One region of the Bradyrhizobium sp. CCBAU 45394 genome, then DNA from elsewhere that is predicted to be linked to it. Evidence: predicted binding sites of a transcription regulator. Region 1 holds the regulator's gene; each other region holds the start of a gene.
What was found. Region 1 encodes PhoB, which activates phosphate uptake and scavenging genes when phosphate is short. Its sites were predicted from a motif close to TGTCATNNANCTGTCAT; they were not measured.

Region 2: WN73_RS34645 (DUF47 domain-containing protein) is a predicted target of PhoB. The motif match lies at 6,710-6,726, and genes of this name have one in related genera.
Region 3: WN73_RS35030 (RNA degradosome polyphosphate kinase) is a predicted target of PhoB. The motif match lies at 4,471-4,487, and genes of this name have one in related genera.
Region 4: WN73_RS17190 (UDP-2,3-diacylglucosamine diphosphatase) is a predicted target of PhoB. The motif match lies at 3,480-3,496, and genes of this name have one in related genera.

What each region holds. Positions count from the first base shown of each region.
Region 1 covers NZ_LBIX01000175.1:183,936-191,846, reverse strand. Annotated here, with positions in the region: gene WN73_RS36195 (ATP-binding protein) at 1-844, shown strand, start outside; gene pstS (phosphate ABC transporter substrate-binding protein PstS) at 989-2,002, shown strand; gene pstC (phosphate ABC transporter permease subunit PstC) at 2,132-3,121, shown strand; gene pstA (phosphate ABC transporter permease PstA) at 3,126-3,971, shown strand; gene pstB (phosphate ABC transporter ATP-binding protein PstB) at 3,968-4,789, shown strand; gene phoU (phosphate signaling complex protein PhoU) at 4,801-5,517, shown strand; gene phoB (phosphate regulon transcriptional regulator PhoB) at 5,540-6,247, shown strand; gene WN73_RS36160 (GcrA family cell cycle regulator) at 6,481-6,990, opposite strand; gene WN73_RS36155 (aspartate aminotransferase family protein) at 7,445-7,911, shown strand, end outside.
Region 2 covers NZ_LBIX01000174.1:277,583-285,493, forward strand. Annotated here, with positions in the region: gene WN73_RS34605 (tRNA-binding protein) at 42-413, opposite strand; gene WN73_RS34610 (ArsC family reductase) at 521-874, shown strand; gene WN73_RS34615 (hypothetical protein) at 899-1,579, opposite strand; gene WN73_RS34620 (ABC transporter ATP-binding protein) at 1,890-2,645, shown strand; gene WN73_RS34625 (ABC transporter ATP-binding protein) at 2,638-3,384, shown strand; gene WN73_RS34630 (ABC transporter substrate-binding protein) at 3,475-4,698, shown strand; gene WN73_RS34635 (branched-chain amino acid ABC transporter permease) at 4,773-5,642, shown strand; gene WN73_RS34640 (branched-chain amino acid ABC transporter permease) at 5,644-6,612, shown strand; gene WN73_RS34645 (DUF47 domain-containing protein) at 6,769-7,413, shown strand; gene WN73_RS34650 (inorganic phosphate transporter) at 7,513-7,911, shown strand, end outside.
Region 3 covers NZ_LBIX01000174.1:364,008-371,918, reverse strand. Annotated here, with positions in the region: gene WN73_RS35060 (autotransporter outer membrane beta-barrel domain-containing protein) at 1-561, opposite strand, end outside; gene WN73_RS35055 (cold-shock protein) at 940-1,146, shown strand; gene purN (phosphoribosylglycinamide formyltransferase) at 1,233-1,886, opposite strand; gene purM (phosphoribosylformylglycinamidine cyclo-ligase) at 1,886-2,959, opposite strand; gene WN73_RS35040 (CDP-alcohol phosphatidyltransferase family protein) at 3,114-3,656, shown strand; gene WN73_RS35035 (DnaA ATPase domain-containing protein) at 3,748-4,425, shown strand; gene WN73_RS35030 (RNA degradosome polyphosphate kinase) at 4,561-6,750, shown strand; gene ppx (exopolyphosphatase) at 6,763-7,911, shown strand, end outside.
Region 4 covers NZ_LBIX01000155.1:52,796-60,706, forward strand. Annotated here, with positions in the region: gene WN73_RS17180 (threonine/serine dehydratase) at 524-1,507, opposite strand; gene WN73_RS17185 (glycosyltransferase family 4 protein) at 1,571-2,644, opposite strand; gene WN73_RS17190 (UDP-2,3-diacylglucosamine diphosphatase) at 2,644-3,456, opposite strand; gene thiD (bifunctional hydroxymethylpyrimidine kinase/phosphomethylpyrimidine kinase) at 3,673-4,473, opposite strand; gene WN73_RS17200 (hybrid sensor histidine kinase/response regulator) at 4,785-6,764, shown strand; gene WN73_RS17205 (Lrp/AsnC ligand binding domain-containing protein) at 6,889-7,134, shown strand; gene WN73_RS17210 (c-type cytochrome) at 7,138-7,911, opposite strand, start outside.

The sequences.
Region 1 (7,911 bases):
CGACCATGTCCCGGTCGATCGCTGGATGGAGCTGATCATCACGCCGGTGCCGGTGCCGACCACCTTCGGCGGCGCCGACAAATGCATGCTGATGACCTTCCACGACCAGACGCCGCTGCGCCGGGTCGAGGAGATGCGCGCCGACTTCGTTGCCAATGCCAGCCACGAGCTGCGCACGCCGCTCGCCGCGCTGTCCGGCTTCATCGACACGCTCCAGGGCCAGGCCAAGGACGACCCCAAGGCGCGCGAGCGCTTCCTCGGCATCATGCACAACCAGGCCACCCGCATGGCGCGCCTGATCGACGATCTGCTTTCGCTGTCGCGGGTCGAGCTGTCGGCCCATGTGCGCCCCGACACCCTGGTCGACCTGCTGCCGATCATCCGCCAGGTCGCCGACGGGCTCGAGCCGCTGGCGCGCGAGCGCCAGGTCGAGGTCGAGATCCATCTGCCGGAGCCGCCGGTGATGATCGCGGGCGACCGCGAGGAGCTGCTCCGCCTGTTCGAGAACCTGATCGAGAACGCGCTCAAATACGGCGCCTCGGGCGGACGCGTCATCGTGTCACTAACCTCAGGCGCCGCCACTGATGGAACTCAGGAAATCCGGGTCATGGTCCGGGATTTCGGCCCCGGTATCGCGCCCGAGCACCTGCCGCGGCTGACCGAGCGGTTCTACCGGGTCGATGTCGGCGACAGCCGCTTGCAGGGCGGGACCGGGCTCGGATTATCGCTGGTGAAACATATTCTTAACCGGCATCGCGGCCGGCTTTTGATCGAAAGCGTGCCCAAACAGGGCGCCACTTTCACCGCCTGTTTTCCCCAGGCCAGGGCTCCGGCGACGACATGAAACTCAAGCGATTTCAATTGCTTGTGGTTGTCATCCGACTGTCACGAAACCTTCGTAAAAGCACAGCCGACCGCTCCTAAAGGGGCGGCACGGGGAGCGCGATCGGGCGCGGATGGCGCTTCGCTCCCCTGTATGGAGACCAGCATGAATTTCCTCAAAACGATCGTCGCTGCCGGCTTGGTCGCCGCATCGACGACGGCAGCCTTTGCTGCCGATATCACCGGCGCCGGCGCGACGTTCCCGTTCCCGATCTATTCCAAGTGGGCTGACGCCTACAAGAAAGAGACCGGCAACGGTCTGAACTACCAGTCGATCGGCTCCGGCGGCGGCATCAAGCAGATCCAGGCCAAGACCGTGACCTTCGGCGCCAGCGACGCGCCGCTCAAGGCCGAGCAGCTCGAGAAGGACGGCCTCGTCCAGTGGCCGATGGTGATGGGTGCCATCGTTCCGGTCGTCAACATCGAGGGCGTGAAGCCGGGCGAGATGGTGTTCGACGGCGAGACGCTCGCCAGCATCTATCTCGGCAAGATCACCAAGTGGGACGATGCCGCGATCAAGAAGCTCAATCCGAGCCTGAAGCTGCCCTCGGAGGCGATCACCGTCGTCCGCCGCTCCGACGGTTCGGGCACCACCTTCAACTTCACCAACTACCTCTCCAAGGCCAGCGCGGACTGGAAGAGCAAGGTCGGCGAGGGCACGGCCGTCGAGTGGCCGGTCGGCGTCGGCGCCAAGGGCAACGAGGGCGTGTCCGGCAACATCGGCCAGACCAAGAACTCGATCGGTTACGTCGAGTACGCCTATGCCAAGCAGAACAAGCTGACCTACACCGGTCTCGTCAACAAGGCCGGCAAGCCGGTGCAGCCGACCGTCGAGGCCTTCCAGGCGGCCGCCTCGAACGCCGACTGGGCCAAGGCGCCCGGCTACTACGTCATCCTGACCGACCAGCCCGGCGAGAAGTCCTGGCCGATCACGGCGGCGACCTTCATCCTCATGCACAAGGATGCCACCGACAAGGCGGCCTCGCAGGAAGCCATCAAGTTCTTCCGCTGGGCCTTCAAGAACGGCGGCAAGGCGGCTGAGGAGCTCGACTACATCCCGATGCCCGAGGGCGTCGTGACCCTGATCGAGAAGACCTGGGCTGCCGAGATCAAGAGCTAAGCGCTGCTGTCCCGGCCTGGGTGCCGGGATCTCAAAAGACCTCCGCTCCGGATCGGCCCCGTGCCGCATCCGGAGCGCAAGACCAACAACAAGCGTATATAACGGGTACAGGGGATCGGCGTGGCAGAGATGGCCGTTCAGAGCGATGTAATCGACGACGCCGGACCGTACGATCGCGCCAAGGCCTTGAGCGCGTTCAAGCTCGGCGACGTCACCTTCTACTGGATCACGCGGCTCTCCGCGATCTCGGTGCTGCTGATCCTCGGCGGCATCATCGTTTCGCTGATCGTCGGCGCTTTCCCGGCGATCAAGGAATACGGCTTCTCCTTCCTGTGGACGCAGCGCTGGGCGCCGTCGGCGGATCCGCCCGTGCTCGGCGCGCTCGGGCCGATGTACGGCACGCTCGTCACCTCGTTCATCGCGATGCTGATTGCCATTCCCGTTGGCCTCGGCATTGCGATCTTCCTCACCGAGCTCTGTCCGCAATGGCTGCGCCGCCCGATCGGCATGGCGATCGAGCTGCTCGCCGGCATTCCCTCGATCATCTACGGCATGTGGGGCTTCTTCGTGCTGGGCCCGTTCCTGGCCAACACCTTCCAGCCCTTCATGATCAAGATCTTCGACGGCGTTCCTGTCTTGGGCGCGATCTTCGCGGGTCCCCCGTCCTATCTCAGCCTGTTCAACGCCGCGCTGATCCTCGCCATCATGGTGCTGCCCTTCATCACCTCGATCTCGGTCGACGTATTCAAGACGGTGCCGCCGGTGCTGAAGGAGGCCGCCTACGGCGTCGGCTGCACCACCTGGGAAGTCGTGCGCAGCGTGGTGATCCCCTACACCCGCGTCGGCGTCATCGGCGGCGTCATGCTGGCGCTGGGCCGCGCGCTCGGCGAGACCATGGCGGTGACGTTCATCATCGGCAACTCGTTCCGCATCTCCTCCTCGATCTTCGCGCCGGGCACCACGATCTCGGCGGCGATCGCATCCGAGTTCGCCGAGAGCGACGGCCTGCACCAGTCCGGCCTGATCCTGCTCGGCCTGCTGCTGTTCGTGCTGACGTTCTTCGTGCTCGCAGCGGCACGGCTGATGCTGATGCGGCTGGAAAAGAAGGCGGGGAACTAACGCCATGAACCCGATCTATTCACGCCGCCGCCGCAAGGACATCGTCGTTCGCGGACTCTGCATCGCCGCCGCCGCCTTCGGCGTCACCTGGCTTGCGCTGATCCTGATCACGCTGCTTTACAACGGCATCGCCGGTCTGAACCTCGAGATTTTCGTGGCAGATACGCCGCCGCCGGGCTCGACCGAAGGCGGCCTGCGCAACGCCATCGTCGGTTCGATCATCATGACCGTGCTCGGCGTCGGCATTGGCGCGCCGCTCGGCCTGTTCGCCGGCACCTATCTCGCCGAATACGGCCGCAACGACCGCCTGACCTCGGTGATCCGCTTCATCAACGACATCCTGCTCTCGGCGCCCTCGATCATCATCGGCCTGTTCATCTACGGCGCGGTGGTGGTGCCGATGCGCGGCTTCTCGGCGATCGCAGGCAGCCTCGCGCTCGCCGTCATCGTCATCCCGGTGGTGCTGCGCACGACCGAGGACATGCTGCTGCTGGTGCCGAACGCGCTGCGCGAGGCGGCGTCCGCGCTCGGCCTGCCGCGCTCGCTGGTGATCAAGCGGATCGCCTATCGTGCCGCCCGCTCCGGCCTCATCACCGGCGTGTTGCTAGCCACCGCCCGCGTCGCCGGCGAGACCGCGCCGCTGCTCTTCACCGCGCTGTCGAACCAGTTCTTCAGTCTTGGCCTGAACAAGACGATGGCGAACCTGCCGGTCACCATCAACAACTTCGTCCAGAGCCCCTACGCCTATTGGAAGCAGCTCGCCTGGAGCGGCGCGCTGCTGATCACGATTACCGTGCTTGCCCTGAATATTGGCGCACGCATCCTTGGCGCCGAGAGGACCGCAAAATGAGTGAGCTTTCCGTATCGATGAGCGCGGCCGGTGGGCTGCCCCAGGCGCCGCTGCTGCCGGAAGCGCCGGCCAAGGTGACGGTGCGCAACCTCAACTTCTATTACGGCGAGCACCACGCGCTGAAGAACATCAACCTGACGCTCGGCACCAACCGCGTCACCGCGTTCATCGGCCCGTCCGGCTGCGGCAAGTCGACCCTGCTGCGCATCTTCAACCGGATGTACGACCTCTATCCGGGGCAGCGCGCCACCGGCCAGCTCATGCTCGACCAGACCAACATCCTCGACGGCAAGCTCGACCTCAACCTGCTGCGCGCCCGCGTCGGCATGGTGTTCCAGAAGCCGACGCCGTTCCCGATGACGATCTACGAGAACATCGCCTTCGGCATCCGCCTCTACGAGAAGATCTCGAAGTCCGAGATGGACGACCGCGTCGAGAAGGCGCTGCGCGGCGGCGCGCTGTGGAACGAGGTCAAGGACAAGCTCAACGCCTCCGGCCTGTCGCTCTCCGGCGGCCAGCAGCAGCGCCTCTGCATCGCCCGCACCGTCGCGGTGCGGCCCGAGGTGATCCTGTTCGACGAGCCCTGCTCGGCGCTCGACCCGATCTCGACCGCCAAGGTCGAGGAGCTGATCCAGGAACTGTCCGAGAACTACACGATCGCGATCGTCACCCACAACATGCAGCAGGCGGCGCGCGTCTCCGACAAGACCGCGTTCATGTATCTCGGCGAGCTGATCGAGTTCGACGACACCAGCAAGATCTTCACGTCGCCGAGCGACCGGCGCACGCAGGATTACATCACCGGCCGGTTCGGCTGAGGAGACGGGACATGGGTTCTGAACATACCGCAAAGGCCTTCGACACCGACCTCCAGGAGCTCACCCGGCTCGTCGCCGAGATGGGCGGGATCGCCGAGCGCATGATCGTCGATTCCGTCGACGCGCTGATCCGCCGAGACGTCGCGCTCGGCCAGCGCGTCGTCGCCACCGACACCGAGCTCGACGCGCTGCAGAAGCGCATCGAGGAGCGCGCCGTGCTCACCATCGCCCGCCGCCAGCCGATGGCGGTCGATCTGCGCGAGATCGTCGGCGCCATGCGCGTTGCGACCGATCTCGAGCGCATCGGCGACCTTGCCAAGAACATGGGCAAGCGCGTCGCGGCGCTGGAGACGGATTTCCATCCGCTCAAGCTGTTCCGCGGCCTCGAGCACATGACCGACCTCGTGCAGCAGCAGGTCAAGTCGGTGCTGGACGCCTATGCCGCGCATGATCTGCCGGCGGCGATGGCGGTGTGGAAGGGCGACGAGGAAGTCGACGCCATCTGCACCTCGCTGTTCCGCGAGCTCCTCACCTACATGATGGAGGATCCGCGCAACATCTCGTTCTGCATCCATCTGATGTTCTGCGCCAAGAACATCGAGCGGATCGGCGACCACGCCACCAACATCGCCGAGACCGTGTTCTACATGATCGAGGGCCAGGCGATCACCGACAAGCGACCGAAGGGCGACATGACGACCTTCGCCACGACGGTCCCGAATACCTGAAGACTTAAGGAGCGACGACACCATGGGCGCACGCATTATGGTGGTTGAGGACGAGGAAGCTCTCACCGAGCTTCTCCGCTACAACCTCGAAGGCGACGGCTATGATGTGGAGACGGTGATGCGCGGCGACGACGCCGACACCCGCCTCAAGGAACACATCCCCGATCTGATCGTACTCGACTGGATGCTGCCGGGCCTGTCGGGCATCGAGCTGTGCCGCCGGCTGCGGACCCGGCCCGAGACCAAGCAGCTCCCGATCATCATGCTCACCGCGCGCGGCGAGGAGAGCGAGCGGGTGCGGGGTCTTGCGACCGGCGCCGACGACTACATCGTCAAGCCGTTCTCGGTGCCGGAGCTCTTGGCACGCGTGAAGGGCCTGCTGCGGCGCGCAAGCCCGGAGCGGCTCGCCACGGTGCTGGCCTATGGCGACATCGAGCTCGATCGCGACAAGCGCCGCGTCGCGCGCTCGGGCCGGCCGATCGACCTCGGCCCGACCGAATATCGCCTCTTGGAGTTCTTCCTGGAGCATCCCGGCCGCGTGTTCTCGCGCGAGCAGCTGCTCGACAGCGTCTGGGGCCGCGACATCTACATCGACGAGCGCACCGTCGACGTCCACATCGGCCGCCTGCGCAAGCTGCTCAATCTCGGCCGCGAGCAGGATCCCATCCGCACCGTCCGCGGCGCCGGCTACGCGCTGGATGATCGCTTTGCGAAGGCGGAGCAGACGTAAGCTAGGGGCGAGTTGGTTTGGCGAGCTGTCGCCACGATATCGGTGTCGTCCCGGCGAAGGCCGGGACCCATAACCCCAGGGCGCAATTGTTTGCGCGACAAGGGTAACTCCGTGTCCCCGTAACCACATCTGCTGGTGGTTATGGGTCCCGGCCTTCGCCGGGACGACATCGGAGTGTGTCGATCCGTCATCGCGTGACGGCGCCGTCTTTGCAATCAGCTAGAGCGACAAACTCACCGCGAGGGCTTCGCCGGTGCGCGCCGGCGATCCGCGGCGGGCTGATATGCCACGCGCGAGTGCTGCGCGCAGTAGGGCAGGCCCGACAGCGCCCTGCCGCCGCAGAAGAAGAAATCCGGGCTCGAGGGATCGCCGACCGGCCAGTGGCAGGTCGCCTCGTTCAGCTCCAGCAGCGACAGCCGCTGGCTCATCGGCACCACGTTGTCGTAGGTGACCGGTTCGGCCTCCACCTCGACCTCGAAGGCCTGCGCCAGCGCGGTGTTGCCGCGCGCAATGGGGCGGCTCACCCGCATCATGTGCTGCGCGGGGCGCGCCTTGCGCGGCCGCGGAGCCGCCGATGAGGGGCTCTTGGCGCGGCCGGATAGGCCGAGCCTGTGTACCTTGCCGATCACGGCATTGCGGGTCACGTTCCCGAGCTCGGCTGCGATCTGGCTGGCCGATAATCCGGCCTCCCAGAGCTTTTTCAACTGCTCGACGCGATCGTCGGACCAGGTCAAAACCGTCATTGCACCCTTTCCCTCGCCGTGCGGCTGCCATCCTGGCGCCTCGCGGCGAATGCCTAAGCCTCGAAAAACCCGTGCCGTCAGAATCCCTTAAGGCTCGCCGGGCGCGCCGATAACGCCCGAACGTCTACGCCGGTACATGAGGACTTAGAGGATCAGAAACACTGCACGAGATGTCGTATCTGACAAGCCAAACGCTACAATATGGCGTGACTCACGCGCAAGAGTCCGCCGACTCGCTTCCACATGTTCCGTGGCGAAAACCCCGCAATTTCGGCTCCGCAAGACTACGGATTCAGCGTTTCGCGAGGCTTTCGGGCGGCATTGACACCGGTTTCACCAGGCATAAGATAGTGTCACGTGCCGCCCTTAAAAGGCGGCACGTTTCGTTTTCCGGGCCGGTCAATGGTGCGCTGCGTGAGCGTGTTCAGGCCGTCCGCAACATCAAGTGATCGTCATGACTAACAGCGCAGCGCCGCATTTGCTTCCCGTTTTCGCCAGATCCGACCTCGGTTTCGAGCGCGGCGAAGGCTGCTGGCTGATTGCGACCAATGGCGATCGCTATCTCGATTTTACCTCGGGCGTCGCCGTGAACGCGCTCGGCCATGCCCATCCCGCGCTGGTCAAGGCGCTGCAGGAGCAGGCCACAAAACTCTGGCACATGTCGAACCTGTTCCAGAGTCCGGACGGCGAGAAGCTCGCTGCGCGCCTGTGCAATGAAAGCTTCGCGGACTTCGTGTTCTTCTGCAATTCCGGCGCCGAGGCGCTGGAAGGTGTGATCAAGCTGGTCCGCCATCATCACTTCTCCAAGGGGCATCCGGAACGTTACCGCATCATCACCTTCGAAGGCGCCTTCCATGGCCGCACGCTGGCGACGCTGGCTGCGACGGGATCTGCAAAATATCTCGAAGGTTTTGGTCCGCC
Region 2 (7,911 bases), on a different contig from region 1:
CCGCCGACAGACGCAACGGCTCGGCTCGCGACCGTGTGCCGCTAGAACAGCCGTCCGCCGTTCGGCACCGGCTTGCCCGGCTGCACCAGCACGACCTTGCCGTCGGCATCGGGAAATCCGAGCGTCAGCACTTCCGATACGACCGGCCCGATCTGGCGCGGGGGAAAATTGACGACGGCCGCGACCTGTTGCCCCACCAGCGTCTCGAGCGGATGGTTCTCGGTGATCTGCGCCGAGCTCTTGCGCACGCCGATCGCCGGGCCGAAGTCGATCCACAGCCGCCAGGCCGGCTTGCGCGCCTCCGGGAACGGCTTGGCATCGACGATGGTGCCGACGCGAATATCGACCGCGAGGAAGCTGTTGAAGTCGATGGTCGGCGACGGGGCCGCGGCGGGATCGTGGGTGACGTGCATGATGAGTCCGTTGACAGAGTTCGTAAGCTTCGCTCGCAATATTGTCGCGCGAACCGGAGTTTCGTACAACGCCGCAGCCGAAGCATCACGCATGCGAGAGGAACGTCTTGCCCAACATCATCTACGGCATCAAGAACTGCGACACCATGAAGAAGGCGCGCGCCTGGCTCGACAACCATGGCGTTGCCTATGAGTTTCACGACTACAAGACGGCGGGCGTCGAGAAGGACAAGCTCAAGCAGTGGAGCGACAAGCTCGGCTGGGAGATTCTGCTCAATCGTGCCGGCACGACCTTCAAGAAGCTGCCCGAGGCCGACAGGGAGGGTCTTACCGAGAATAAGGCACTGGCGTTGATGCTAGCGCAACCATCGATGATCAAGCGTCCGGTGCTGGAAGTCGGCGGCAAGCTGCTGGTCGGCTTCAAGCCGGACATCTACGCCAACGAAGTCAGGGCGAAGTAAGTCGGCGCCAAATCGCGCTGAAGGCTAGTTCAGCTCGATGATCTCGGTGGCGTCGGCGGGACCGGACTGGTCCGCGAACTCGACGACGTCGGCGGCCGCGATACGGCCGGGGGCGCGATGAAAGAGGTCGCGATCGATCACGGCGCGCAGCTTCGGTCGCGGCGGCGCGTCATTTCCGCGCATCAGATTCTTGATCTCGAAGCCGCCGTCCTCGCAGAAGGTCTTGAGCGAGGCGATGATGTGACAGACCTTGCCGTCGGTGAGGAACGGCAACAGCAGGCGTTCGTAGGCGACGATGCGCCCATAGATGTCGTCGACGTCGGCAACGCTGTAGACCGGAAGCCCGCGCGCGACGCATTCGTAATAGATGGGCATCACGGAGGGCACGAGCCGCGGCCCGATATATTCATCCAGCGGCACGCCTTTGCCGGTGTGTCCATAGGCGCGCGAGATCCGCGTGCCTTCGCTCTGGATGACGAGGCGCGGCACCGGAGTTGAGGCGTCAACGGTATAATAGATGAGATCGGACAGCTCTTCCTCGAGCCGCGCGGGCTGGTACTCCCAGATCGCCGGCGCGATCTGCTGGCGCGCATAGAGTCGCAGCCACGTGTTCAGGAGATCACGCTGCCTGATCGACTTGACGGCGGAGGGAGCGGCGCTTGCGAAATCCAAAACAATATTCCCGGCAGATCGAAACCCGCGCATCATCCATGCCGCGGGAAAATTTTCTATGAAGGCTGGCGCGCGGGACGAAAGACCGTTAACGACGGCTTGACGACCGGTGCTTTCGCGAACCGGAAGGCCGGGCAGGCGTGACATCAAAACATCTCCGACTAAGGGAGCATTTGTATCCCAGCCGGAGACCTGATCTGCTCAGCTTTCCGCCTTGCCTAACCCCCGTCACCTCCGGCATATTCCGCGCCCGGAGGCGGCGTTCCGGGAAGGCTCCAAGGCCTCCTGAAAGCCGAAGCAACAAGGACAGCCACGCGGGTCGCGCGGGCAGGGGGAAATCTGTTTGGCCGATGAGTTCATTCTCGAAACGGAAGGCTTGACCAAGGAGTTCGCGGGCTTCTTCGCTGTCCGCGACGTTGCGCTCAAGGTCCGCCGTGGGAGCATTCACGCGTTGATCGGCCCGAACGGCGCCGGCAAGACGACGTGCTTCAATCTTTTGACCAAGTTCCTCAGGCCGTCCGCCGGGAAGATCCTGTACAAGGGACAGGACATCACCGCGATGGCGCCGGCCGACGTGGCCCGCATGGGACTGGTGCGATCGTTCCAGATCTCGGCGGTGTTTCCGCATATGACCGCATTGGAAAACGTTCGCGTCGCGCTTCAGCGCCAGCACGGCAGTTCCTTCGATTTCTGGCGCTCCAAGTCCGTGCTCAACCGTTTCAACGATCGCGCACGCGACCTGTTGAACGATGTCGGCCTCAGCGAGTTTGCCAATACGCCTGCGGTCGAAATGCCCTACGGGCGCAAGCGCGCACTCGAGATTGCAACCACGCTCGCGCTCGACCCCGAGATGATGCTGCTGGACGAGCCGATGGCCGGCATGGGCCACGAGGACATCGACAAGATCGCGGCGCTGATCAAGCGCATCTCCGCGAAATACACCATCCTGATGGTCGAGCATAATCTGAGTGTCGTGGCGAATCTCTCCGACATCATCACCGTGCTGACGCGCGGGCAGGTTCTCGCGCAGGGCCATTACAGCGAGCTCACCAAGGACGAACGCGTCAAGGAAGCCTATCTGGGAGCCGGTCATGCCTGACACTGCGATCGCCGAGGCTCCGGCAAAGGCTGCGAGCGGCGGAAACATCCTCCAGGTCCGCAACCTCGAGGCCTGGTATGGCGAGTCCCACATCCTGCATGGGATCAATTTCGACGTGAACGCGGGCGAGGTTGTCACCCTGCTCGGACGAAACGGCGCCGGCAAGACAACCACGCTGAAGTCGATCATGGGCATCATCGGCAAGCGTACCGGCTCGGTGAAGTTCAACACCCAGGAGATCATCCGCACGACCTCCGATAAGATCGCGCGCATGGGCATCGCGTTCTGCCCGGAAGAGCGGGGGATATTCTCCAGCCTCGACGTGCGGGAGAATTTGTTGTTGCCGCCAGTGGTCCGCGAAGGCGGACTGCCGCTCGAGCAGATCTTCGACCTGTTTCCGAACCTGAAGGAGCGGCTCAACAGCCAGGGCACGAAGTTGTCCGGCGGCGAGCAGCAGATGCTGGCGATCGCGCGCATCCTGCGCACCGGTGCGAGCTTCCTGATGCTGGACGAGCCGACCGAAGGGTTGGCGCCAGTCATCATCCAGCAGATCGGCCACACCATTGCGCGGCTCAAGAAGGAGGGCTTTACGATCCTCCTGGTCGAGCAGAACTTCCGGTTCGCATCCACCGTTGCCGACCGCTACTACGTGGTCGAGCACGGCAAGATCATTGACGGATTTTCCAATGCGGAGCTTGCCGCCAACATGGACAAGCTCCACACTTATCTCGGCGTCTAGGCATGATCCGGAAGGTGTGAAGCGATTTTCCGAAAAGATCATGCTTAAACAGAAGAACTGCCAACGAGAAAATTCAAAAAGGAAAGTTGCATGAAGACCAGGTCGATTGCATCATTGCTGCTGACCACCGCGCTCACCTTCGCCGCAGCCGGCGTCGCGTCCGCGCAGGACAAGACCGTCAAGATCGGCGCGCTGTCCGATCAGTCAGGACTCTATGCCGATCTCGGCGGCCCCGGCTCGACGCTCGCAGCGCAGATGGCCGTTGAAGATTCCGGCCTTACCGCCAAGGGCTGGAAGATCGACATCGTCTCCGGCGATCACCAGAACAAGCCCGACATCGGCACCGCGATCGCGCGGCAGTGGTTCGACGTCGACAAGATCGATGTCATCGTGGACGTGCCGAATTCCGGTGTGGCGCTCGCCGTCAACAACGTCATCAAGGAAAAGAACGGCGTCTACATCAACTCTGGTGCGGCGACCTCCGACCTCACCAACGCGCAGTGCTCACCCAACACCGTGCACTGGACCTACGACACCTACATGCTGGCCCACACCACGGGCCAGGCGCTGGTGAAGGCGGGTGGCGACAGCTGGTTCTTCCTGACCGCGGACTACGCCTTCGGTGCGGCGCTCGAGCGCGATACTACGGCCGTTGTCACCGCCAATGGCGGCAAGGTGGTCGGCGGCGTGAAGCATCCGCTGAACACGCCGGACTTCTCGTCCTTCCTGCTCCAGGCGCAGGCCTCCAAGGCCAAGATCATCGGCCTTGCCAATGCCGGCGGCGACACCACCAACGCCATCAAGCAGGCGGCCGAGTTCGGCATCGTCAAGGGCGGCCAGAAGCTCGCCGCGCTCCTGCTGTTCCTCACCGACGTCAAGGCGATCGGTCTGGAGACCGCGCAGGGCCTCAACTTCACCGAGACGTTCTACTGGGACATGAACGACCAGACCCGGGCGTTCTCGAAGCGCTTCGCCTCGAAAATGAAGAACAACGCGCCGCCGACCATGGTGCAGGCCGGCGTCTATGCCGGCGTGCGCCACTATCTCAAGGCGCTGGACGCACTCGGCGGCAATCCTCACGACGGCGTCAAGGTCGTCGAGAAGATGAAGTCGATGCCGACGGAGGACGATCTGTTCGGCAAGGGCGAGATCCAGCCGAACGGCCGCACCATCCACAGCGCCTATCTGTTCGAGGTCAAGAAGCCCTCGGAGTCCAAGGGCCCGTGGGACTTCTACAAGCTGGTCGGCACGGTGCCGGGCGATCAGGCCTTCACGCCGCTGTCCGAGAGCAAGTGCGCGCTGTTGAAGAAGTAGGATAACGGCCCGCAGGCCTTTGAGGCCTGCGGGCGACTTTCAGGGGAACGCCGAAGGGACCGGGTGCGGGATCGATGCAGGCACTTTACGCTCAGCTACTGGTGGGACTGATCAACGGCTCGTTCTACGCGCTGCTCAGTCTCGGGCTTGCCGTGATCTTCGGCATGCTCAACATCATCAATTTCGCCCACGGCGCGCTCTACATGATGGGCGCCTTCGTCGCCTATTTCCTGCTGAACAATGATTATCTCAGTATCGGCTACTGGCCGGCATTGATCGTCGCTCCGATCGTCGTCGGCATCTTCGGCATGATCCTGGAACGGACCATGCTGCAATGGCTGACCGGGCTTGACCATCTCTACGGCCTGCTGCTGACCTTCGGCATTGCGCTGATCGTGCAGGGCGTGTTCCAGAACTATTTTGGATCGTCGGGCCTGCCTTATGCCATTCCTGACCAGCTCAAGGGCGGCATGAATCTCGGCTTCATGTTCCTTCCGGTCTATCGCGGCTGGGTCGTCGTGTTCTCGCTTATCGTGTGTCTGGCGACCTGGTACCTGATCGAGAAGACGCGGCTCGGCGCTTACCTCCGCGCCGCGACCGAAAACCCGACGCTGGTCCGCGCCTTCGGCATAAACGTGCCGCGCATGATCACGCTGACCTACGGTCTCGGCGTCGGCCTTGCCGCGCTCGCCGGCGTGCTCTCGGCGCCGATCAACCAGGTGCGGCCGCTGATGGGCGCCGACCTCATCATCGTCGTGTTTGCCGTGGTGGTGATCGGCGGCATGGGATCGATCATGGGCTCGATCATCACCGGTTTCGCTCTCGGCGTGATCGAGGGCCTGACCAAGTATTTCTACCCCGAGGCCTCCAACACCGTCGTGTTCGTGCTGATGGTGCTGGTGCTCTTGGTGAAGCCATCGGGATTGACGGGAAGGGCGGCCTGATATGACAGCCTTGACGGACGATACGCTGCGGGCGACCCCGCGCGCGATGCGTGACGAGATGATCGTGTTTGCGGTGATGGCGCTGCTGCTGGCGTCGGTGCCGTTCACGGGGGTCTATCCGTTCTTCGTGATGCAGGCGCTGTGCTTCGCGCTCCTCGCCTGCGCCTTCAACCTTCTGATCGGCTATGGCGGCCTGCTGTCGTTCGGCCACGCGATGTTCTTAGGCACAGCCGGCTATTGCAGCGCGCATGCGCTGAAGGTGTGGGCGTTGCCGCCGGAGCTCGGCATCCTCGTCGGCGTCGCCGGTGCTTTCGTGCTCTCGATCGTGACCGGCTACATCTCGATCCGCCGCCAGGGCATCTATTTCTCGATGATCACGCTGGCGCTGTCGCAGCTCCTGTACTTCATCTACCTCCAGGCGCCGTTCACCCATGGCGAAGACGGCATTCAGGGCATTCCGCAGGGGCACATGTTCGGCGTCCTCGATCTCTCCAAGCCGACGGTCCTGTACTACGTCGTGCTGGTCGGCTTCCTCGCCGGCTTCCTGTTGATCTTCCGCATCATCAACTCGCCGTTCGGCGAGGTGTTGAAGTCGATCCGCGAGAACGAGCAGCGCGCGATCTCGCTCGGCTACCGGACCGACCAGTACAAGTTCCTGGCCTTCGTCCTGTCGGGCACGCTGGCCGGCTTCGCCGGATCGCTGAAGGTGTTCGTGGCGCAAAATGCCTCGCTCACCGACGTACACTGGTCGATGTCGGGCGAAGTCGTGCTGATGACGCTGGTCGGGGGTCTCGGGACCATCTTCGGACCCGTGGTCGGCGCCTTCGTGATCATCGCCATGCAGCAATATCTGGCGAGCTTCGGCCAATGGGTGACGGTGATCCAGGGCTCGATCTTCGTGATCTGCGTGCTCACCTTCCGCCGCGGCGTCGTCGGTGAAATCGCGCATTACTTCCGGCGTTCGCTCTAAGTAATTGATTTAAGGTCAATTTACCCGCTTCGTGAAAGTGGTGGATGATCCGGCACCGCGGGCGTGAGGTGGCACGCGCGCGGACCGAAAATGGTCTATGACAGTTTCGTGACGGCCCTTCCGGGCCGGGCCATTTCCAACCGGTAGTCTATCCCCATGATGCGATGGTTTCGCGCTTTCCTGCCCAAGGAAGAACGGTTCTTCGACCTGTTCGACCGACATGCCCAGACCGTGATCCAGGGCTCGATCGCGCTCCAGGGCATGCTCAACGGGGGCGAGGAGACGCCGGTCTATTGCCAGCGCGTCAACCAGTTCGAGAACGATGCCGACAACATCACCCGTGAGGTGCTGACGGCGGTGCGCCGCACCTTCATCACGCCGTTCGACCGCGGCGACATCAAGAACCTCATCACCTCGATGGACGATGCCATCGACCAGATGCAGCAGACCGCCAAGGCCGTGATGCTGTTCGAGGTCCGCGCCTTCGAGCCGCCGATGCGCGAGATCGGCGGGCTTCTGATCGAATGCGCCAATCTGGTCGGCCGTGCGCTGCCCCTGATGCAGCAGATCGGCAAGAACGTGGCCATGCTGACCGCCATCACGGAAGAGCTGACCAAGCTCGAGGGCCGGGTCGACGATCTCCACGACATCGGGATGAAGGAGCTGTTCCTCAAGCACCGCGACGGCAACGCGATGGATTTCATCGTCGGTGTCGAGATCTACGACCATCTCGAAAAGGTCGCCGATCGCTTCGATGACGTCGCAAACGAGATCAACAGCATCGTCATCGAGCAAGTGTAGCGCATGATCCGGAAAAATGTGCAGCGGTTTTCCTTCGCGACAAACGCGGAACGCGTTTGCGCGGAGATCATGCGAAAACTTTAAGGCAGGGGCCTCGCCGTGGATGCTGCGTTGGGTCTTCCCGTCCTGGTCGGACTGATCGCCGTCGCGCTGCTGTTCGACTTCTTGAACGGCCTGCATGACGCTGCCAATTCGATCGCGACCATCGTCTCGACCCGCGTGCTGCGGCCGCAATTCGCGGTGTTCTGGGCCGCTTTCTTCAATTTCGTCGCCTTCATGGTGTTCGGGCTGCACGTCGCCCAGACCATAGGCACCGGCATTATCGATCCCTCAATCGTCGATGCCCACGTGATCTTCGCGGCGCTGGTCGGCGCCATCGTCTGGAACCTCGTGACCTGGGCGCTCGGCATCCCGTCTTCGTCGTCGCATGCGCTGATCGGCGGGTTGTTCGGTGCCGGCGTGGCCAAAGCCGGGATTTCGGCGGCGGTCTGGAGCGGA
Region 3 (7,911 bases), on a different contig from region 1:
ATCGAGCGTCGCCGACTGGAGCGCGAGCGGCACGTCGATATCGGTGTGGCTCTGATCGACGGAGAAGCCGAGATTGACGCCAGGCGCGAGTCGCGCGCCGAAGCCGGCGACGCCGCCAAACGTCTTGCGCTTGTCGCCGACGAAATCCCCCTGCGCATCGGTGCGGACCGAAATACCGTAGCCCTCGAACCAGGTGCGGTAACGGGGATCTTCCGTGCTTGCGGACGCGCCGCCGCCGCCCGGATTGGTCCGGAACGCCCGGTTGAAACCACCCGACGCCTGGTTGCCGAGCCGCTCCAGAAACCCCGACCCGAGATTGAGCGTGCTGTTACCGACCGACTGGTCGTAATTGGTCGAGGTCGGCATCGGAATTGGCGTCGGCGACGGCGTGGGCGTTGGGGTTGGGGTCGGCGTTGGCGTCGGGGTCTGCGCGTAGCCGGGCGTCGCCGCCAACATCGCCACGACGAGCGCAAGCAACATCGCGATCGCTGCCGCGCCCCGGCGGACGCGGTTCAGCCCGATCGTCTGCCGTGTCCCGGAGGGCTGCGATGTGCAGCGCATGACGACAAATCCCGAAGCAAATGGCGGCGCGCAAAAATGCAACACGAGCGGCGCACGCATGCTGCGATTTGCGCCGAACTGTTACGGAGGGTCAACCGGCTGGCGCCTTGAGACGGGGGTGATTGCTCCCGATTGTGGTTCCGCGGCCACAGGTCGGAAATTGCAGACGGGCACTCCCGGCCCGGCCTTGAAATTCGCGCATGGCTTGCTAACGCGCGATTTTCGTGTTGCAATATCCGACACAATCGGAATTGGCGCTCGGCTGTGCGTTTCGCGACATTGAGACTCAAGACTCGAACAGACTTCCGGAAGCCCGTTTGTGGCGTGGCACGCGAAAAGCGGCCGCGTCTTTTTTGTATCTAGCGGAGGAGACGAACGATGCCACAAAAGGGCACCGTCAAGTGGTTCAACCCGACCAAGGGCTATGGGTTCATCAAACCGAACGGCAGCGACAAGGACGTGTTCGTCCACATCTCCGCCGTCGAGCGTGCTGGACTCTCCACCCTCAACGAAAACCAGGTGGTTGAATACGACCTCGTGGAGAACCGCGGAAAATCATCCGCGGAGAACCTCAAGGTCTCCTGATCTCTCGTTCCACACGCGAGACATCACGACGATGCCCCCGGCTCTGCCGGGGGATTTTGTTTGTGACGACGAAACGCGACGGCGCCTCAGCTCGCCACGGGCGAAACCAGGAAATTCTCCGACGGTCCGCTGCCCGCCGTCTTGCAGACATCGCCCTCGATTTGGACCTTGCCGGTCGCCAATAGCCGCAGCGCGGCCGGATAGATGCGGTGCTCGACTTCGAGGATGCGTTCCGACAGCGTGTCCGCTGTATCGTGGTCGCTGACGGGAACCGCGCCCTGCATCACGATCGGGCCGGCATCGGTCTCGGGGATCACGAAGTGCACCGTCGCGCCAGACAGTTTCACGCCGGCGCGCAGGGCCTGACCGTGCGGGTCGAGGCCGGGGAAGGACGGCAGCAGCGAGGGATGGATGTTGAGCATCCGCCCGTACCAGGCCTTGGTGAATTCGGCCGTGAACAGGCGCATGAAGCCGCCAAGACAGATCAGCTCGATGCCGTGCTGATCGAGCGCGGCCTGCAGCACCGCCTCGAAGCCGGCGCGATCCTTGCCGAACGGCTTGCTCTCGATCACCAGCGTGTTCACGCCGCTCGCCCTGGCCCGTTCGAGCCCCGGTGCATCGGCCTTGTTCGAGATGACGAGGGAAATTTCCGCCGGAAAATCCCGCGCGCTGGCTGCCTTGATCAGCGCGACCATGTTGGAGCCGCGGCCGGAAATCAGAATGGCGACGCGGCGCTTCATCACGGCGCCAGATCGAGATGGCCATTGTAGACGACGCGATGCTCGCCCTCGGCGGGGATCACGGTGCCGAGCTGCGCCACGCTCTCGCCTGCTTCGGTGAAGACCTGCACGACCCGGTCGACCTTGTCCGGCTCGACGATCGCGATCATGCCGATGCCGCAGTTGAAGGTGCGCAGCATTTCGAGCTCGGCGATCCCGGCCTGCGCGGCCAGCCATTTGAACACCGGTAGCACGGGCAGCCGCGCCAGATCGATGCCGACGCCAAGGTTCTTGGGCAGCACGCGCGGAATGTTGTCGGTGAAGCCGCCGCCGGTGATGTGGGCGAGCCCCTTCACCGCGCCGGTCTCCCGGATCGCGCGCAGGCAGGATTTGACGTAGAGCTTCGTCGGCGTCAGCAGCGCGCCGCCGAGCGTCATGACAGGCGCGAACGGCGCCGGCGCCTCGAAGCCGAGGCCGGACTGCTCGACGATCTTGCGCACCAGCGAGAAGCCATTGGAGTGCACGCCCGACGAGGCAAGACCGATCACGGCGTCTCCGGCGGCGATGTCCTTGCGCGGCAACAGCGTACCGCGCTCGGCGGCGCCGACTGCAAAGCCGCCGAGGTCATAGTCGCCGTCCTTGTAGAGGCCTGGCATCTCGGCGGTCTCGCCGCCGATCAGGGCACAGCCGGATTCCCGGCAGCCATCGGCGACGCCGGCGACGATCGAGGCGGTCGCCTCCGGATCGAGCTTGCCGCAGGCGAAATAGTCGAGGAAGAACAGCGGCTCGGCGCCCTGCACCACGAGGTCGTTGACGCTCATGGCGACCAGATCGATGCCAATGCCGCCATGCAGGCCGGTTTCGATCGCGATCTTGACCTTGGTTCCGACGCCGTCGGTGGCGGCGACCAGGACGGGATCCCTAAAACCGGCCGCCTTGAGGTCGAACAGACCGCCGAAGCCGCCGATCTCGGCGTCGGCGCCGGGCCGCGCGGTGGCGCGCACCATCGGCTTGATCAGATCGACCAGGCGGTTGCCCGCGTCGATATCGACGCCTGAATCGGCGTAGGTGAGGCCGTTTTTGCGGTCGGTCATGCCCGATTTCCAGTGGGGTTGCGGCTGGTTACGTCGAATTCCGGGGACGCGCAATGGCTCGCATGGCGCTCGGCGCCATACTATGTAGATATCAACGGGTTCAGCCTTCAAACGGGGCGGATTCGAGGTCAGGCCGGGTGCCGGGAAGCGCCGCGTGAGTATTCCGAACATCATCACTTTGGGCCGCATCATGCTGGTCCCGATCATCGTCTGGGCCATCGTGTCGAGCCAAATGGAGGTGGCGTTCGCCGTCTTCCTGATCGCCGGGATCAGCGATGCCGTGGACGGCTTCCTCGCCAAGCGCTTCAACATGGCAAGCGAGCTCGGGGCCTTGCTCGATCCGCTCGCGGACAAGGCGCTGCTGGTCTCGATCTATATGTCGCTCGGCATCTGGGGCGCGATTCCGCGCTGGATCGTGATCCTGGTGGTATCCCGCGACATCATGATCGTCGCCGCCGTGATCGTGTCCTGGCTGTTCGACCGGCCCGTCGAGATGAAGCCGTCGAAAGTGTCGAAGCTCAACACCGTCGCCCAGGTGGCATTCGCGGCGCTGGTGCTGGCCGCGCTTGCCTTCGGTTTCAAGCCGGCGCCCTATGATATTATCCTGATGGGCCTCGTCACGATCTTCACGCTCTCCTCCGTGTCGCTCTATCTCGTCGAGTGGGTGCGGCACATGAGCACGATCGAGGCCAAATGAGCGCGAACCGGCCCCGCAAAAGGCCAACTCACGCCCGATCAAGTCGAATCTTTCAAGCGAAGCCGGCCGTCCGGCATGGAGCAAAGCAAGCGTGGCAGGCCGCGTTCACCCCCGACAATTGGCGTTCTCGCTGCCACACGCGGAGAGCCTCAGCCGGGACAATTTCCTCGAAGGTCCCGCCAACGCTGCCGGCCTCGCCTTGATCGACGGCTGGCCGGAATGGCCGAACCGGATCATGTGGCTGGCCGGCCCCGAAGGCAGCGGCAAGAGCCATCTCGCCGCGATCTGGGCCGAGGAGGCCGGCGCCCGCTCGACCACGGCCAATGCGTTGACCGCCGCAGGCGTTCCTGGCGCGCTCGCCACCGGCGCGCTGGTGGTCGAGGATCTCAAGGCCAAGGATTTTGACGAGCGCGCCCTCTTCCACCTGATGAACCTCGCCCGTGAGGACGGCGCCTACGTCCTGTTCACGGGGCGCGATGTGCCGGCTGCGCTGGACATCGAGCTCAACGACCTGCGCTCGCGGCTGCGCGCAGTGCCGGTGGTCACGCTGCTGCCTCCTGACGACCAGCTCTTCCGCGGCCTGATCGTCAAATTCTGCGCCGACCGCCAGCTCACCGTGGACGAGAGCGTGGTCAGCTACCTCGCCACCCGCCTGGAGCGATCCTCGGCCGCCGCCCGGCAGGCCGTCGAACTGCTCGACAGCGAGGCTCTGCGGCTCGGCCGCCCCGTGACCCGGGCGCTGGCCGCCGAGCTGCTCCGCGACGCCTGACCCCGCCCCAACGCCGCTTGACGGCGCGGAACGGCGGAACATCAATGTCATCGAAACGTCATCGCCCTAACACATGCTCCCGGCGGTTTTGCGCGTCAGTCGCAAATTGGGGCAAACTGGATGGACCGACTTCTCATGGACTCCGCGCAAGCTGTTGAAATAAAAGAAAAAGCCCCGGAGACCGAGAGCCTGCCGGCGATCGCATCGAGCCCCGAGCGATTCATCAACCGCGAGCTCTCCTGGCTGCATTTCAACCGCCGCGTCCTGGAGGAATCGGTCAATCCCAGCCATCCCGTGCTGGAGCGGGTGCGATTCCTGTCGATTTCCGCGAACAACCTCGACGAATTCTTCATGGTCCGCGTCGCCGGCATCAAGGCCCAGGTGCGCGAGGGCATTGCCGAGCGCAGCCCCGACGGCCTGACGCCGTCCGAGCAGCTCGCGCTGATCAACCGCACGGTCTCCCAGCTTGCTTCCGACCAGCAGGCGATCTGGCGCGACCTGCGCGCCACGCTGGCCGATGTCGGCATCGTGCTGGTGGACGGCAAGGAGGTCACCAAGGCGGAGCGGACCTGGATCGAGGACTACTTCCTCAACAACGTGTTCCCGCTGCTGACGCCGCTCGCGATCGACCCGGCCCATCCCTTCCCGTTCATCCCGAGCCTCGGCTTCACCATCGCGCTCCAGCTCACGCGCGCCGCCGACGGCAAGCAGATGAATGCGCTGATCCGCATGCCCGGCAAGATCGACCGCTTCATCCGCCTGCCGTCCGAGGGCACGATGCGGCTGATCTCGCTGGAGCAGGCGACCGCCCTGTTCATCAACCGACTGTTCCCCGGCTACAATCTGCATGGACAGGGCGCCTTCCGCATCCTCCGCGACTCCGAGCTCGAAATCGAGGAAGAGGCCGAGGATCTCGTCCGCCTGTTCGAAACCGCGCTGAAGCGCCGCCGCCGCGGATCGGTGATCCGGCTCGAGATCGACGCCAAGATGCCGGAGCAGCTGCGCAACTTCGTGCAGCATGCCCTCTCCGCCGCCGACGACGAAGTATTCCTGGTCGACGGCGTGCTCGCCATGAACGAGCTCTCGCAGCTCACCCGCCTCGACCGGCCCGACCTCGAATTCACCCCTTACGTGCCGCGCCATCCCGAGCGCGTGCGCGAGCATGGCGGCGACATCTTTGCCGCGATCCGGCAGAAGGACCTCGTGGTCCATCACCCCTACGAATCCTTCGACGTGGTGGTGCAGTTCCTCCAGCAGGCAACGCGCGACCCCGATGTCGTCGCGATCAAGCAGACGCTCTACCGCACCTCCAACAATTCGCCGATCGTGCGCGCGCTTGCCGAAGCCGCCGAGGCCGGCAAGTCCGTCACCGCGCTGATCGAGCTCAAGGCGCGCTTCGACGAGGAGGCCAACATCCGCTGGGCGCGCGACCTCGAACGCGCCGGCGTGCAGGTCGTCTACGGCTTCCTCGAACTGAAGACGCACGCAAAACTCTCGATGGTGGTGCGCCGCGAGGGCGGCAGCCTCACGACCTACGTCCACACCGGCACCGGCAACTACCACCCGGTCACCGCGCGCATCTACACCGACCTCTCCTACTTCACCTCCGAGCCGACCATCGGGCGCGACGCCGCGCGCGTCTTCAACTTCATCACCGGCTATGCCGCGCCGAGCGATCTGGAAAAGATGGCGGTGTCGCCGCTGACCCTGCGCAAGCGCATCATCGAGCATATCCAGGGCGAGACCGCGCATGCGCGGCACGGCCGCCCCGGCGCGGTCTGGATGAAGATGAATGCGCTGGTCGACCCCGACATCATCGACGCGCTGTACGAGGCCTCACAGGCCGGTGTCCAGGTCGAGCTCGTGGTACGCGGTATCTGTTGCCTCAGGCCCGGTATCCCCGGCCTGTCGGAGAACATCCGCGTCAAGTCGATCATCGGGCGCTTCCTGGAACACGGCCGAATCTACTGCTTCGGCATGGGCCAGGGGCTGCCGAGTACGAAAGCGGCTGTGTATATCTCCTCGGCCGACATGATGCCGCGCAACCTCGACCGCCGCGTCGAAGTGCTGTGTCCACTGCAAAATCCCACGGTGCATCAGCAGGTTCTCGAACAGATCATGGTCGCGAATCTCAAGGACAATGAGCAGAGCTGGCAATTGTTGCCGGATGGGTCCTCAACGCGTATGAAGACCGCGAAGGGCGAGGAGCCTTTCAACGTCCACAACTACTTCATGACAAATCCGAGTCTGTCTGGCCGTGGAAAGTCGCTCAAGGAATCCTCGCCGCGCCGTCTCACGCGCCGGAACGAACGCCATCCATCCTGATCGGACGTCGACGTGACTCGGTCGCGCAAGCGCGGCTCGAGCGTCGCGGTCATCGACATCGGTTCCAACTCGGTCCGTCTCGTCGTCTACGAGGGACTGGCGCGGAGCCTCATTCCGATCTTCAACGAGAAGACGCTGTGCGGCCTCGGGCGTGAGGTGCAGAGCACGGGCCTGCTTGCGCCCGACGCCGTCGACAAGGCGCTGACCTCGCTGAAGCGATTCCGCGCGCTGTGCCGCGTGATGCAGGTCGGTCGCGTGTTCGCGATCGCGACCGCCGCCTGCCGCGACGCCTCCAATGGCCCCGACTTCATCGCCAAGGCCGAGCGCATCTGCGCAGTGAAGATCGAGATTCTGTCGGGCCCGCGCGAGGCGCGGCTGTCGGCGCTCGGCGTGATTTCCGGCATCCACCACCCCGACGGCATCGTCGGCGACCTCGGCGGCGGCTCGCTCGAACTGATCGACGTGCGCAGGAACAGCGTGCGCAGCGGCGTGACGCTGCCGCTCGGCGGGCTCGCGCTCCAGGACCTCGCCCACAAATCGCTCAAGCGCGCCGACCGTATCGTGCGCGAGGAGCTCGACGAGGTGCCGCAGCTCAAGGCGGGGAGCGGCCGTACATTCTACGCCGTTGGCGGTACCTGGCGCGCGCTCGCGCGCATCCACATCATTCAGAGCGGCTATCCGCTCCAGGTGATGCACGGCTATTCCATCTCTGCAGCGGAAGCGCTCGACTTTTCGCGCCGCCTTCGCCGTCTGGCGGCCGCCGACATGCTCGCCGATATCGAGATCGTTGCCGATGCGCGGCGCCCGCTCCTCACCTACGCGGCGCTGGTGCTGGAGCACATCATCCGCGTGGCAAAGCCCAAGACCATCGTGTTCTCGACCTTCGGCGTACGCGAGGGCCTGCTGCACGAGAAGCTGACGGAAACCGAGCGCAACAAGGACGGGCTGATCTGCGCAGCCGAAGAGCTCAACCAGCTGCTGTCGCGCTCGGCCAAGCACGCCCGCGAGCTGATCGCCTGGACCGATCGCCTGGCGCGCGTCGTGAAGCTGCGCGAGACGGAAGAAGACCGCCGCTTGCGCCACACCGCGTGCCTGCTCTCCGACATCGGCTGGCGCGTGCATCCCGATCACCGCGGCGAGCAGACGCTGAGCCTCGTCGTC
Region 4 (7,911 bases), on a different contig from region 1:
CCGACTGATTGAAATCGATAACCTCGATGCCACTAGCTAGGCACCTGAACCCTTCGGAGAAAGTGTCTGCGCCTGTCGCACTCCAAATCTCTTCGCCCGTCAGGGAAAGACGAGAAATCTGCAGCTCACCGTGGGATATGAGAGCTTCGTGAGCGCAATCCCAATAGACGCCGAAGCACGTCGCCGGATCAACGCGTCGTGACCATTCCCTCGAACCTGTCGCAAGGTCTAAGCAGACGACTTGATCACCCACCGCGAGATATAGATGGCGGTCCACTTCGATGGCAGAGTGTTGATGGACGCCAGAACACCCTCCACTGGCGCCAAAGACCGCGGACCACTTCCCGTCCGCGCGGACTCCGTGAACGGAGTTTAGATGAGCGTTATCAAGACGGATTTCCGTACCGTACTTTCGCAGATTGTCCGCGGAGCCAAACGAATACGTCGGCTCATCGACGATCTCTACCTGGCCCTCGCGGGTTTCAAGAACGATGCTACGTCGCAGTAGCAGACTCTCCAAAAATCAAGCCACCAGCTCGGCAAACAAATCCGCATCGACGTTGCCGCCGGAGAGCACGATGACGACGTTCTTGCCGGCGACGTCGAGACGTCCCGCAAGCAGTGCGGCAAGGCCGACGGCCCCGCCCGGCTCCACCACCAGCTTCAGCTCGCGATAGGCGAACGCGACCGCCGCACCGACTTCCTTGTCGGATGCGGTGACGCCGCGCGCGAGCAGCTTGCTGTTGATCGCAAACGTCATCTCGCCGGGGATCAGCGCCATCAGCGCGTCGCAGATGGTGCGGCCCGCCGGCCCATGCGGCTCGCGATGGCCGGCGGTCAGCGAAAGGCCGTGATCGTCGAACGCCTCCGGCTCGGCAACCACGATCTGCGCCAGCGGATATCGCGCCTTGATCGCGGTCGCGACGCCGGCGATCAGGCCGCCGCCGGAGGCCGGTGCCACCACGATGTCGGGGCTGAGGCCCAGCGCTGCCATGTCGTCCGCGATCTCGCGGCCGGCGGTGCCTTGGCCAGCGATCACGAAGGGATCGTCATACGGCCTGACCAGCGTCGCGCCGCGCTTCTCGGCGATGCCGCGCGAGATCGCCTCGCGGTCGTCGCGGTCGCGGTCGTACAGCACGACCTCGGCGCCGTAGGATTTAGTGCGCTCGCGCTTGGACAGCGGCGCGTCCGCGGGCATCACGATGGTCGCCTGCATGTCGAGGATCTTGGCCGCCGCCGCCACGCCCTGGGCGTGGTTGCCGGAAGAGAATGCCACGACGCCGCCGGCGCGCTTGTCCTGCGGGATCGAGGCGACCTTGTTGAAGGCGCCGCGGAACTTGAAGGAGCCGGTGCGCTGGAGCATCTCCGGCTTCAGGAACACTTTTGCGCCGACGCGCTCGTTGAGCACGGGAAAGGACAACAGCGGGGTGCGGATGGCGAAGGGTGCGATCACCCGCGCTGCGGCATCGATATCGGCAGGGCCGATCGGAAGGGGCTGTTCGGTCATGGCCGACCTTATCGCGGCGGATGACGCCCGGGCAAGACACCTCCGCGCGAGGGTTTTTCTTCTTCAGGCGACGAAGCGTGGCTGCTCCGCCCCGTTCCGGCCCGGCAGCACCGCACCGACCGCCCTTATGCTGTCGATAAAGGCCCTCGCCGAGGCCTCCCAGGTGTAATTGGCGGCGAATTCGACGCAGGCCTGCCGGGAGATGTCGAGCGCGGCAAAGCATGCATTGCGCAGGTCATGATCCAGCGCCCCGACCGGTGCATCGCCGATCACGTCGCGGGGGCCCTTCACCGGGAAGGCCGCGACCGGCAGGCCGCTTGCGAGCGCTTCCAGCAGGACCAGGCCGAACGTGTCGGTCTTGCTGGGGAACACGAAGACGTCGGCGGCCGCGTAGATTTCCGCCAGCGCCTCGCCGTGCTTCTCGCCGAGGAAGATCGCGTCGGGATAGGCCTCTTCGAGCGAAGCCCGCGCCGGGCCGTCGCCGACGACCACCTTGGTGCCGGGCAGCTTGAGGTCGAGGAACGCCTCGAGATTCTTCTCCACCGCGACGCGGCCGACCGAGAGGAACACCGGAGCCGGCAGGCAGAGATCGATCGCGCGGGGATGGAACAAGTGCGTGTCGACACCGCGCGGCCACAGCACGACATTGTCAAAGCCGCGCTCGGTCAGCTCGCGGGCGAGCGCCGGGGTCGCCGCCATCACGGCGCGGCTGGGCGCATGGAAGCGACGCAGCGCCCGCCAGATCAGCGAGCCCGGAACCGGCACACGGGCGCGGACATATTCAGGGAAGCGGGTGTGGAAGCTGGTCGTGAACGGCAGCTTGCGCTGGCGGCAATAGCGGCGGACCATCAGGCCGATCGGCCCTTCGGTCGCGATATGGATGCTGTCGGGACGGGCTTCCGCGATCAGCTTCGCGATTCGCGCCGGGCGCGGCATCGCGAGCCGCACGTCGCGATAGCTCGGCATCGCGAAGGTGCGGAACGACTGCGGCGTCAGGAAATTGAACTCGACGCCAAGACCTTCAATGCTAAGACCTTCAACGCTAAGCCCTTTGGCGGCGTCAGCAAGCTTGGTCAGCGTCCGAACCACACCGTTGACTTGCGGGTGCCAGGCGTCGGTCGCGACCAGGATGCGCATCAGGCGGCCCTTGCTGCCACTTGCGGCACCTGCGCGGGCTTCTGCAACTGATCCGCCCAGGTGATGATCTCGAAATGGCCGTCGTCGTGCTCGACCAGCGCGGTGCAGCTCTCCACCCAGTCGCCGCAGTTCATGTAGCGGATGCCGGCCTCGTCGCGGATCACGGCATAGTGGATGTGGCCGCAGATCACGCCGTCGGCGTCGTGACGGCGCGCTTCGGCGGCAAGCGCCTGCTCGAACGCGCCGATATAGTTGACGGCGTTCTTGACCTTCTGCTTGGCCCATTGCGACAGCGACCAATAGGGCACCTTGAACATGCGCCGGAAGAAGTTGACGAAGCGATTCATCTGGATCGCAAAGTCGTAGGCCTTGTCGCCGAGATGGGCGAGCCAGCGCGCGTTCTGCACCACGAGGTCGAAGATGTCGCCGTGGATGACGAGATAGCGCTTGCCGTCCACGCCGGTGTGGACGGTGTTCTCGACCACGTCGATGCCGCCGAAATGCGTGCCGTAATAGTTGCGCAGGAACTCGTCGTGATTGCCGGGGATGTAGATCACCTTGGCACCCTTGCGCGCCTTGCGCAAAAGCTTCTGCACGAGGTCGTTATGCGATTGCGGCCAGTGCCAGCTCGATTTCAGCGCCCAGCCGTCGACGATGTCGCCGACGAGATAGATCGTCTCGGCGTCATGGTAGCGCAGGAAGTCCAACAGAAGGTCGGCTTGTGAACCGCGGGCTCCGAGATGAACGTCGGAGATGAACAAGGTGCGAAAGCGCCTTTCAGGGCTTTCGTCACTCACATCGTAGCTTCCCATGCGACAGCCTGTAACAATATCCCGTGACAGGGGGATGACCGATTGAACCTTTGAGGCACCCTCAGATACGAATCAAACCTCGCCTCGCCCTCCCCGCGAATATCAGTCGCATGCGACAATCAGGCGACACGAAGCGGCCATGGCTGTCCGCAAAAGCCCGGTCCCCGTCGCCTTGTTGGTTAACGGCCGGGGCCGGCGCGCAGCTCGAAGCCGGCGTCAGTAAAATTTGTGAAAATGATGGATCGGCCCGTGGCCGTGGCCGACGCCGAAGCGGTCGGCAGCGGCAATCGCGGCGCTGATCCAGGCCTTGGCGTTGCGCACCGCCTGCTCGAGAGTCTCGCCCTTGGCGAGACCCGCCGCCACGGCGGAGGACAGCGAACAGCCGGTGCCATGGGTGTTTTTGGTCGCGACGCGGGGCGCGGCGAGCGCGATCGTGCTTTCGGACGTGACGAGATAGTCGATGCTCTCGGCGCCCTCGCCGTGTCCGCCCTTGATCAGGACCGCACGGCAGCCGAGCGCCAGCAGCCGGCGCCCCTGGCCTTCGATCCCGGCCTCGCTGGCCGCGGCGGGCTCGCCGAGGAGAGCTGCCGCCTCCGGCAGGTTCGGCGTGATCACCGAGGCCAGCGGCATCAATTGCATGCGCAGGGCTTCCACGGCTTCGGACGCCAGCAGGCGGTCGCCCGATGTCGCGACCATCACGGGATCGAGCACCACATGGCGCGGCTTCCAGTGCGCCAGCGCGGCTGCGATCGCATCGATGCTGGCGGCCTGGGCCACCATGCCGATCTTCACCGCGCCGACGTCGAGATCGGAGAACACCGCATCGATCTGCGCGGTGACGAAATCAGCCGGCACCGCATGAATGCCGGTGACGCCGCGCGTGTTCTGCGCCGTCAGCGCCGTGATCGCGGAGGCGCCGTAGACGCCGAGCGCCGCGAAGGTCTTCAGATCCGCCTGGATGCCGGCGCCGCCGCTTGAATCGGAACCGGCAATGGTGAGAGCCACGGGCGTCGTCATCGCCGGATACATTGGTTTGAGAGGGACACCGCCATGCCTTGTCCTAGCGTGCCGCGGATGCGCCAGCAAGCCGGGCCGGCCGCGGGCGCCGCGACGAGCTAACCTATGCCGGTCCGGCCCCGGCGAATCAGCCGGATAAGGGCCCGGCCCGCCTTGTCGTCCCGCGAGTGTGCACATCCCGCGAAAATATGCCCTCGGCATAGCCCGGCCTTGGCGCCCATCCCGGTGAGTGAGACGTTTATTGGCGGATTCGTCCAGCGATGCCATGTTGCGGGCCGGCCTCGGCCGCGATCCTCTCGGGAAGCAATCACATGTTGGCCTACCTCGAACGTATCCTCGACTCCTCGATGCTCTCCCCGCACGGCATCTGCCTGCTCTGGGAGCCCGAGCTGATATGGCTGCATGTCGTTTCGGATGCCTGCATTGCGCTTGCGTATTTCTCGATCCCGTTTGCGCTCGCGATCCTGGTCACCAAGCGGCGCGACCTCGAATTCGGGTGGGTCTTCTGGGCGTTCGCCGTCTTCATCATGGCGTGCGGCCTGACGCATGTGCTGTCGATCTACACGCTCTGGGTGCCCGTCTACGGCGTCGAGGGCATCGTCAAGGCACTCACCGCCGTGGCGTCGGTCATCACCGCGGGAGCGCTCTGGCCGCTTCTGCCGAAGATCCTGACCATCCCCTCGCCGTTCGAGCTCCGGCAGGTCCAGGCCGCGCTCAAGGAGGAGGAGACCAAGAACCGGGATGCGGCCCAGCTCCTCGGCCAGGTTCGTGAAGCCCAGCGCGCGCTGCGAGAGAGCATGACACGCCTCACCGCCGTGGTCGAGACCGCGGTCGACGGCGTCATCCTGTTCGACGCGCAAGCCCGCATTCTCCTGTTCAATCCCGCCTGCGAACGGTTGTTCGGCTATCGCGCCGACGAGGTCATGAATCTCGACATCGGTATGCTGATGTCCAATGAGGAGAGGCCCTCATCCACGGGTCATACGCTGCGCATCGCCACCGGGGAAGCCGCCGGTGTGCGCAAGGACGGATCGACCTTTCCGATGGATCTGTCGGTGGGCCAGGCGTGGCAGGACGGCGAGCTGATCTACGTCGGCATCGTCCACGACCTGACCACGCGCAAATTGACCGAGCAGCAGCTCCAGCAGGCGCAGAAGATGGAGACGGTCGGCCAGCTCTCCGGCGGCATCGCCCACGACTTCAACAATCTGCTCACCGTCATCATCGGCAACGCGGAGTTTCTCAGCGAGCAGCTCAGGGCCCGTCCCGACCTCAGGCGCTTCGCCGACGACATCTGCCAGTCGGGCGAACGCGGCGCGGAGCTGACGCAGCGGCTGCTGGCGTTCAGCCGGCGCCAATTGCTGCAACCCCGCGCGATCGAGTGCCGCGAGCTCTTGACCTCCATGCACAAGCTGCTCAAGCGCACCTTGCGCGAAAACATCGAGATCACGACGGCGTTCGGCGCCGGCTCCATCCTCGCCTTCGCCGACCGCGCCCAGCTCGAATCCGCCGTGCTCAATCTCGCGCTCAACGCGCAGGACGCCATGCCGGCGGGCGGGCATCTCACCCTCAGCACCGAGCTCACCGCGATCGACGAGCACTATCGCGTCCAGCATCCGGAGGTGGAGTCCGGCAGCTACGCCCTGATCTCGATCACCGATGACGGCGAGGGCATGACGCCTGACGTCATCGAGCGCGCCTTCGAGCCGTTCTTCACCACCAAGGAGGTCGGCAAGGGCTCGGGCCTCGGCCTCAGCATGGTCTACGGCTTCGCCAAGCAATCAGGCGGACACGTCTCGATCTACAGCGAGCCGGGCCTCGGCACGACGGTCCGCATCTACCTGCCGCATGCCGGCGGCGAGCAGTCGCTCGGCGACATCGAGGCGCGCGAGGAGGCTGCGCCCCGGGGGCACGAAACGATCCTGGTCGCCGAGGACGATCCGTTCGTCCGCTCCTCCGTCACGCTGCGCGTGGAGGCGCTGGGATATCGCGTGGTCGCCGCCGTCAACGGCAAGGAGGCCTTGCAGCAGCTTCGCACCAACCCGGCCATCGACCTCCTGTTCACCGACATCGTGATGCCCGGCGGAATGAGCGGCTGGGAGCTCGCCGACCAGGCCCGGCGCATCCGGCCCGGACTGCCTGTCGTGTTCTCCTCCGGCTATGCCCTGGAGACCCTGGTCGAGCAGGGCCGCGCGCACGCGCAATCGATCGTCCTGACCAAGCCCTATCGCAATGCCGAGCTGGCCCGGCGGCTGAGGGAGGCGTTTGCCGGCGCGCCCCTGCCCTCCTAGACGGCCTTGTAGAGGGGCTTGGCCAGGACCAATCCCTCGGGCAGCCGCGAGGCGGCAAGTTCGCTTGCCAAGCCCCCCCGGTTTTGGCCTATTAGCCGCCAGATATGCCTTCGGAGTGACTGCAATGGTTCCCTTTTTCGTCCAGATCAAATGCAAGCTCGGCCAGTCCTACACGGTCGCCAATGCGCTCGCCGAAGCCGAGATCGCCTCCGAGATCTACTCCACGGCCGGCCATTACGACCTACTGGTGAAGTTCTACGTCGACAAGGACACCGACATCGGCCACTTCATCAACGAAAAGGTGCAGGTGCTGCCCGGCATCCAGGACACGCTCACCATCATCACCTTCAAGGCGTTCGGCGCGAGCTAGCCTCTAACCAGCATCCTTGCGTTTCGGGCGCGGCGGTCCGTCCACCGGCGGCAGCGACTTGAGGTAATCCGCCATCGCCGCAATGTCCTCATCCGACAATTGCGAGGTGTTCTTGATCACGCGCGCCATCGCGCCGCCGGCGCTGTCGCCCTCGGGCAATTCGCCGGTCTTCAGGAAATTGGCGATATCCTTCACGCTCCATTCGCCAATGCCCTTTTGCGTGATGTTCGGCACCCACCCCTCGCCTTCCGGATTGGGCCCGCCGGCGAAACGCTGCGCGGTGATGATGCCGCCGAGCAGATTGCGCGGGCTGTGACACTCCGCGCAATGGCCGAAGCCGTTGACGAGATAGGCGCCGCGATTCCATTGCGGCGGGTGCGACGCGTCCACGACGAACGGCCCGCTCTGCATGAACACCAATTTCCAGATGCCGACATTGCGGCGGATGTTGAAGGGAAACGGCAAGTCGTGGTCGCGCACCCTGCCGGACACCGGCGGCAGCGTCTTCAGATAGGCGAAGAGATCGCGAACGTCCTCCACCTTCGCCAGATGATAGGACGTGTAGGGAAATGCCGGGAAGTAGTGCTGGCCCTCGGGCGACACGCCGCGCATCACGGCGCTGACGAATTCGGTCTCGCTCCAGCGCCCGATGCCGTCGGCGGCATCGGGGGAAATGTTGGGCACGTAGAACGTGCCGAATGGCGAGCCGAGCGCCAGGCCCCCGCCGAGCCGCAAGCGGTCGGGCTGGTTGGGCACGGCATGGCAGGAGGAGCATCC